DNA from 2 places in the Pseudoduganella sp. GW821-FHT12E03 genome. Region 1 is predicted to be linked to the other one. Evidence: predicted binding sites of a transcription regulator. Region 1 holds the regulator's gene; the other holds the start of a gene.

Region 1 (3,525 bases):
CCGTGACGATGCGCACGCCGCAGCCGGGTCCGCCCTGCGCAATGCCCATGCCGCCGCCCATCACCACGCCATCCATGATGGCGATATACGGTTTCGGGTAGTAATGGATCAGGTGGTTCAGCGCATATTCTTCCGTGAAAAAATCTTCCAGCAGCGCGCTGCCGCCCTGCGGTGTGGCTTTGCCGGCGTCATGGAAAAAGCGGATATCGCCGCCGGCGCACAGCGCTTTTTCACTGCTGCTGCGGATCACCACTGCCGCCACTTGCGGATCATCGCGCCAGGCCAGCAAGATGCCGGTCATGGCGCGCACCATGTCGAGCGACAGGGAATTCAATGCCTTCGGCCGGTCCAACGTGATAAACCCGGTTCCGTTGCTGATGTGGGTGAGGACATGTGTCACGACTGGTTCGCTCATGGCAGGCATCGCTGAATTGAAAGAAAGCTATTGTAGCGTCGCCATGGGAATAGTACAGGCGCAAAAAAGGGCGCCAACTGCGCCCTTTTCGTCCGAGTATCGGGGACCGCTTATGCGGTGGCGGCCGACTCGTCGTAATTATCCGGAAGGTGTTTGATCGCGGTGTGGTTATGCTCTTGTATCTTGCCTTTGTATTTCATAACCTGGCGATCCAGTTTATCGACCAGCGTATCGATGGCAGCGTACAAGTCTTGCGACAGGCTTTCCACGTACACGGTCTTGCCGGACATTCGCAGATTGATCTCGGCTTTTTGCCTTTTCTCTTTCTCGGTGAGGTTATCTACAGTCAGGATGACAGCAATATCAATTACTTGATCGAAATGACGTTTTACGCGTTCCAGTTTGTTCTGCACGTATTCGCGAATCGCGGGGGTCACTTCGAGATGATGTCCACTGATGGTGAGATTCATACACACTCCTAAAGATGAAGGTTCGTACGTATCACAGTTATGCTGTGGCGCGCAGGGGAACCCAGTAACACTACAGAGCTTTGCGCAGACTAACGGGCGGGATTTTCAATGCTTCGCGATATTTGGCAACAGTCCGTCGCGCAATTACCATGCCTTGTTCCCCCAGCATGTCCGCAATCTTACTGTCGGATAATGGATTTTTAGGGTCTTCTGCTCCTGTCAATTGCACGATCAGCGCCCGTATCGCCGTGGAGGACGCCTCTCCTCCTGCTTCTGTTGCGACGTGGCTGCCAAAGAAGTATTTCAACTCAAACATGCCATGGGGCGTGAGCATATATTTTTGAGTTGTTACACGAGAAATAGTGCTCTCGTGTAGACCCAGTGTATCAGCAATTTCACGCAACACAAGGGGCCGCATCGCTACCGCGCCGTGCGAGAAGAAATTCTTTTGCCGCTCAACGATGGCCTGGGCCACGCGCAAGATCGTGTCGAAGCGCTGGCGCATGTTTTTAATCAGCCACTTGGCTTCCTGCAACTGTGCGCCCATCGCGGATTCGCTCTTGCCCTGCTTCAACAAGTTCGCATACATCGCATTGACGCGCAGGCGCGGCATGACGTCGTTGTTCAGGGTCACTTGCCAGCCGTTGCGGGCTTTTTTCACAATCACGTCCGGCACCACGTAATCGGACACGTCCGATGCGAATTCCGCGCCCGGATGGGGATTGCACAGGCGAATCACCGCTTGCGCCTCGCGCAAGTCTTCATCGTCGCAATCGAGGGCTTTTTTCAGCTTGTTGAATTCGCGCTGGGCAAACCAGGTCAGGTGCTTGTCGACGATGACCAGCGCCATGCGGCGCGTCACCAGCGGCACATTCGGCATTTGCCTGATTTGCAATGCCAGGCATTCGGACGCGCTGCGCGCGCCCACGCCGGCCGGATCAAAACTTTGCAGCAAGGTCAGCGACGTGCGCAGCTCATCGAAGTCCACTTCCGCTTCTTCCGGCAGGCGGGCATGGATTTCTTCCAGCGACTCTTCGAGGTAACCGTTGTCGTCGAGCGCATCGATGATCAGTTCCATCAGGATGCGGTCGCGCTCTTCCGTCACCGTTACGCGCATTTGCTCCAGCAAATGTTCGCGCAGGGTGCAGTGGCTGGCTTCGATTTGCGGGCGGGAATCGTCGTCATCCGGACTCTTGGCCCGGCCGACATCGCTCCAGTCGCTGTCGCCGTCGGCCGCGCCGGCGTTGTCGCCCTCGCCGCCCTCGGCCCCGCCTTCATGCGGGGCGTCGCCATCGGCCGGCGCGGCGCCATCCGATGGCGGCTGCAAGGTGTCCGGCGTGGCTTCCGCGCCGTTTTGCACCGGCGCGCTGATGGCGCCATCGGCCAGCAGGCGCACCGAATGGTCGAGCGGATCGTCCAGGCGTTCCAGCAACGGGTTTTCGCCGAGGATTTGTTCCAGTTCCTGATGCAGCTCCAGGGTGGACAATTGCAGCAGGCGGATCGACTGCTGCAGCTGAGGAGTCAGCGCAAGGTGCTGCGAAGTGCGAAGTTGCAGTGACTGTTTCATGGTTCCTACATACGGAAATGTTCACCCAGGTAGACGCGGCGCACGGATTCGTCGGCGATGATGTCGTCCGGACGGCCCGAGGCTAGCACGGCGCCCTGGTTGATGATGTACGCGCGGTCGCAGATACCCAGCGTCTCGCGCACATTGTGGTCAGTGATCAGCACACCGATACCGCGCTCCTTGAGGAAACGGACAATGCGCTGGATCTCGATGACGGCAATCGGGTCGACGCCGGCAAAAGGTTCATCGAGCAGCACGAAGCGCGGATTGGTGGCCAGGGCGCGTGCGATTTCCACGCGGCGGCGCTCGCCGCCAGACAGGGACAGCGCCGCGTTTTCACGCAATTTCTCGATTTGCAGGTCCGCCAGCAGCCGGTTCAGCCGCTCGTCGATGTCTGCCTTCGCCAGCGGTTTGCCGTTGACCTTTTGGATCTCCAGCACCGCGCGGATATTTTCTTCCACCGTCAGCTTGCGGAATACCGACGCTTCCTGCGGCAGGTAGGACAGGCCCAGCGCCGCCCGCTGGTGGATCGGCATCGACGACACATCCCTGCCGGCAATCTCGATACTGCCCGCATCGGACGGCACCAGGCCCACGATCATGTAAAACGAGGTGGTCTTGCCCGCGCCGTTCGGCCCCAGCAAGCCCACCACTTCGCCGCATTCGACTTGCAGCGACACGTCATGCACCACCTGGCGCTTGCCATACGATTTTTGCAGGCCGCGCACCAGCAGGGTACTGCCGCAATTGGCCATGGGCGCCGCAACTGGCGCCGCAGCTTGAACTTCCGCCTGCGCCATCTTATTTCCCCGCCTCAGGCTGGGTTGCGCCGTCCGGCGGCGGACGCTTGGCTGACGGCTGAATCACCATCGTGCCGCGGCCCGCGCCCGGCTTGCTGTCGCCGGTCACGGTATTGCGCACGCTGAAGTATTCCTTGCGGCTGTCATAGGAAATGAATTCCCCCGCCACTTCATCGCTCGGACGGCTGCCTTCCAGGCGCTTGATGCGGGCTTTTGAAAACAGTTTGACCAGTTCAATGCGGCCATCGTAATCAATACGTTCGGCTTCGCCTT
Region 2 (3,525 bases), on a different contig from region 1:
GCCAGCCAGGCGGAAGCCGCACAGCAGACCAACACCGGCGCCGCCACGCAAACCGCAGCGGCACGGCAGGAGCGGCAAGCCACCGAACGCACCGCGGCCACCCGCGCAGCCGAACAACGGGTGGCCGAACAACAGGCCGCCGAGCTCCAAGGCGCACGGCCGGAAGCCCAGGGCGCCGCCGCCATGGCGGCGGCGCAGCGCACGGCGGAGCAGCGCCTGGCACTGGAACAGCAAGCCGCCCGGGGCCGCGCCAACGCGCAGGCGCAGCGGGAGCGCCAACTGACCGAAGCCGCCGCCGCGGCACGGCAAGTCCGCGCCGAACAGCAAGCGGACGTGCTGGCCAATGCGGCGGCCCAGGCGGAGCAGGCACGGCAGGCTGCCCAGGCCGCCAACGCGCAACGCCCCCCCAATGCCGCCGATCCCGCCCAGGCGGCCGCCATCGCCGCCTACAGCGGTCACGCGATGGCCGCCGCCGGCGCACGCCCGCCTGTGCCACCGGCCCAGGCGGCAAGAGTCCCCACCGCAGCCCCCATTCCGCCCGTGCGGCCGGTCCCACCTGCCGATGAGGCGGCTGGTGGCGGCGTGAATCCGGACAGTACGGCGCGGACGCAACGCTAAAATAATCTATTGGCATCAAACAGATGACCAATGGCGGTTATTTGCACCTTAATGCACCATCTCTGTAATAATTAACCGTCGCCGCCACTCTTCCGCCAGCACCGGAGTGGCGGCTTTATATTCGGATATCTGATGGCATCCCAACGCAAGCGCACATTGATAACGGCGTGCGGACTGGCTGCCGGCATGCTGGCACTGGGCCCGGCACTGGCCCACGCCGCACCGCCGCAACCGGTCACGCTCTTGCTGGGCGACGCGCTCGATGCGCAAGGCCGGCAAAAGCCGCTCAAGCCCTGGCGGCGTAAATTGTTCGACTACCTCGAGCAAGAGCTCAACATCACCTTCAACATCAAGAGTTATCCGTGGCCGCGCGCCGAACGCAACGCCCGCACCGGCGCGGGCCTGATCTTCGGTTTACCAAAGACCGGCGAGCGCCTGCGCGAGCTGCACTATTCCGATATCGTGGGCAGCAATACACTGTGGCTGGTCACGCGCAGCGACGCCACCTTTCCGTTCACCTCCCTCGATGATTTACAGGGCAAGACGGTGGGCGCAGTGCGCGGCTATACCTATGGCGATGAATTCGAACGCCGCCGCAACAAGCTGTTTCGGGTGGAAGACGACATCGCTTCGCGCGCGGCGCGTCTGCAGCGGCTGCTGTTGAAACGGGTCGACGCGGTCTTGCTGGTGCAGCCCGCCGGGGAATCCGCCCAAGACATCGAGATGGAGTTGCGCGCGTTCATTGCCCCGTATCTCAAAGACATGAACCTGGCGCCGGACGTCAGCCTGTCGGTGTTGCCGCAACCGGTACAAACCGACAATGGCGAACACTTTGCCATTGCCTATGGCCAAGACAACGGCCTGATCGACCGCATCAATGCCGCGCTGGCGCGCCAGCGTCGCCGCACGGCGCAACGCTGAATGTTCTTGCGGCCGGCGCGGCCCACCGAAGGCGCCGCCTGCGGCCGGATTATCGTTACCAATCAGCAACATCACAGTGTCGGATTTTTTTACACTTGTGTCGGCTCAAGAAATGTCAACGGTGCAACTCATTGATTTTACGACAGTAATATTGATGGCATGCAAATTGCTAAAAGTAGCACTGAAGTAACTTAACTTTCCTATAGGCCAACAATCATGAAAAAAGCGCTTCTTGCCGCCGCCCTGCTGACCGCCACCCAATTCGCCCAGGCTGCCGTGATCAGCCATTCCACCACCGGCCTGTCGTCGCCTACGTCTACCATCACCTTTGACGAGCATGTGCTCGGCGGCAGCGCCAGCGTCACCACCGAATGGGCGGCGGAAGGCGTGAGTTTTACGCCATTCCTGCGTTATTCGCCCCAGGAAGGCTTCCCCAACATCACCGGCGCCACGCTGGGCAATTTTCAGCCGGGTCCGTCTCCAACCACGTTCGAGCTGAATTTCACCAACGTGCAATCGGGGGCGGCGTTTGCCATGGCGTCCAACTCTTCGGTATGGACATTTGAAGCGCTGCTGGGCAATACCGTGCTGGACTCGTTTACGACCGAAGTTGGCCTCGGCGACGATAACTTCTACGGCTTCTCCGGCTTTAACTTCGACGCCATTCGCGTGATCGGCGACGACTACATGTTGCTCGACAACGTGCAACTGAACACCGCGCAATCGAGCAATGTTCCCGAGCCGGCCTCCATGATGCTGTTTGGCCTGGGCCTGGCAGGCCTGGCGGCTGCCCGCCGCCGCAAGCAAGCCTGATATCCCTCCAAGTGCGCATGGATTCCCATGCGCACTTCATCGTCATGCCCCCCCCCCGCACGCATGGTTTGCGCTTGCCCCGCCTGCCAGCGCAGCCGCACAGCGCAACGCTGAAACCTGGCCGCACCGGCGGTTTTCCGCACGTTTTTACATATTTCCGCATAACCGTACAAGCAGCGCCCGCCCGCCCCGCAAGATACCGCGCCGGCGCCGCAGTTTGCGCTTGCCCTGCCATTTCGCCTTGGGGATAATGCACGCGCATCGACCCTCACCAAGGAGACACAATGAAGTTCCAACGCACCATGGGCGCACTCGCCCTGCTGGGCGCCATCAGCGCCATGAACACCGCAGCGGCCCAGGAAACCGTCAAGATTGGCCACACCGGTCCCCTGTCCGGCGCGCAGGCGTTTTCCGGCAAAGACAATGAAAACGGCGCCCGCCTGGCGATCGAAGAATTGAACGCCAAACCGATCACCGTGGGCGGCAAGAAAATCAAGTTCGAACTGCTGTCGGAAGATGACCAGGGCGATCCCAAAGCCGGCGTGCAAGTCGCGCAAAAATTCATCGACAGCGGCGTGCGTTACGTGGTCGGTCCTTACAATTCCGGCGTCGCCATCCCGGCTTCCCGCGCCTACAACGATGCCGGCACCCTGATCGCCACCGTCGCCACCAACCCGAAAGTCACGCAGCAAGGCTATAAGGGCGTGTTCCGCGTGAACGCCAGCGATACCCAGTTGGGCTCGAAAATGGCGCTGTATGCCGCCAAGGAATTGAAGGCCAAAACCGTGGCCGTGATCGATGACCGCACCGCGTTTGGCCAAGGCCTGGCGGAAGAATTCAAAAAGCAGGCCAAGGCGTCCGGCCTGGCGGTCGCGGGTCACGAATACACCACCGACAAGGCCGTGGATTTCACCGCCATCCTGACCAAGCTGAAAGCCAAGAATGTCGAAGCGATCTTCTTCGGCGGCTATGCGCCACAAGCCGCGCCGATGGCGCGCCAAATGAAACAGTTGGGCATCAATGCCAAGCTGCTGGGCGGCGACACCATTTGTACCGCGGAAATGGGCAAGCTGGGCGGCGACGCCGTGGGCGACAACGTGCTGTGCTCGCAAGGCGGCGCGATCCTCGACAAGGCGGCGGCCGGCCCGCAATTCAAGGCCGCCTTCAAGAAGC

What was found. Region 1 encodes sigma-54, which starts transcription at its own class of promoters, with help from an activator protein. Its sites were predicted from a motif close to TGGCANGNAANCTGCTTT; they were not measured.
Region 2: the regulator sigma-54 is predicted to act here: its motif matches at 1,695-1,712, upstream of AC1RRC_RS18945 (PEP-CTERM sorting domain-containing protein).

Annotation. Positions count from the first base shown of each region.
Region 1 is NZ_JBXAQJ010000010.1:6,958-10,482, reverse strand. Features, by position in the region: gene AC1RRC_RS23845 (enoyl-CoA hydratase/isomerase family protein) at 1-415, opposite strand, end outside; gene hpf (ribosome hibernation-promoting factor, HPF/YfiA family) at 526-885, opposite strand; gene AC1RRC_RS23835 (RNA polymerase factor sigma-54) at 956-2,452, opposite strand; gene lptB (LPS export ABC transporter ATP-binding protein) at 2,458-3,252, opposite strand; gene lptA (lipopolysaccharide transport periplasmic protein LptA) at 3,254-3,525, opposite strand, start outside.
Region 2 is NZ_JBXAQJ010000007.1:183,240-186,764, reverse strand. Features, by position in the region: gene AC1RRC_RS18955 (coiled-coil domain-containing protein) at 1-618, shown strand, start outside; gene AC1RRC_RS18950 (substrate-binding periplasmic protein) at 751-1,539, shown strand; gene AC1RRC_RS18945 (PEP-CTERM sorting domain-containing protein) at 1,756-2,352, shown strand; gene AC1RRC_RS18940 (branched-chain amino acid ABC transporter substrate-binding protein) at 2,637-3,525, shown strand, end outside.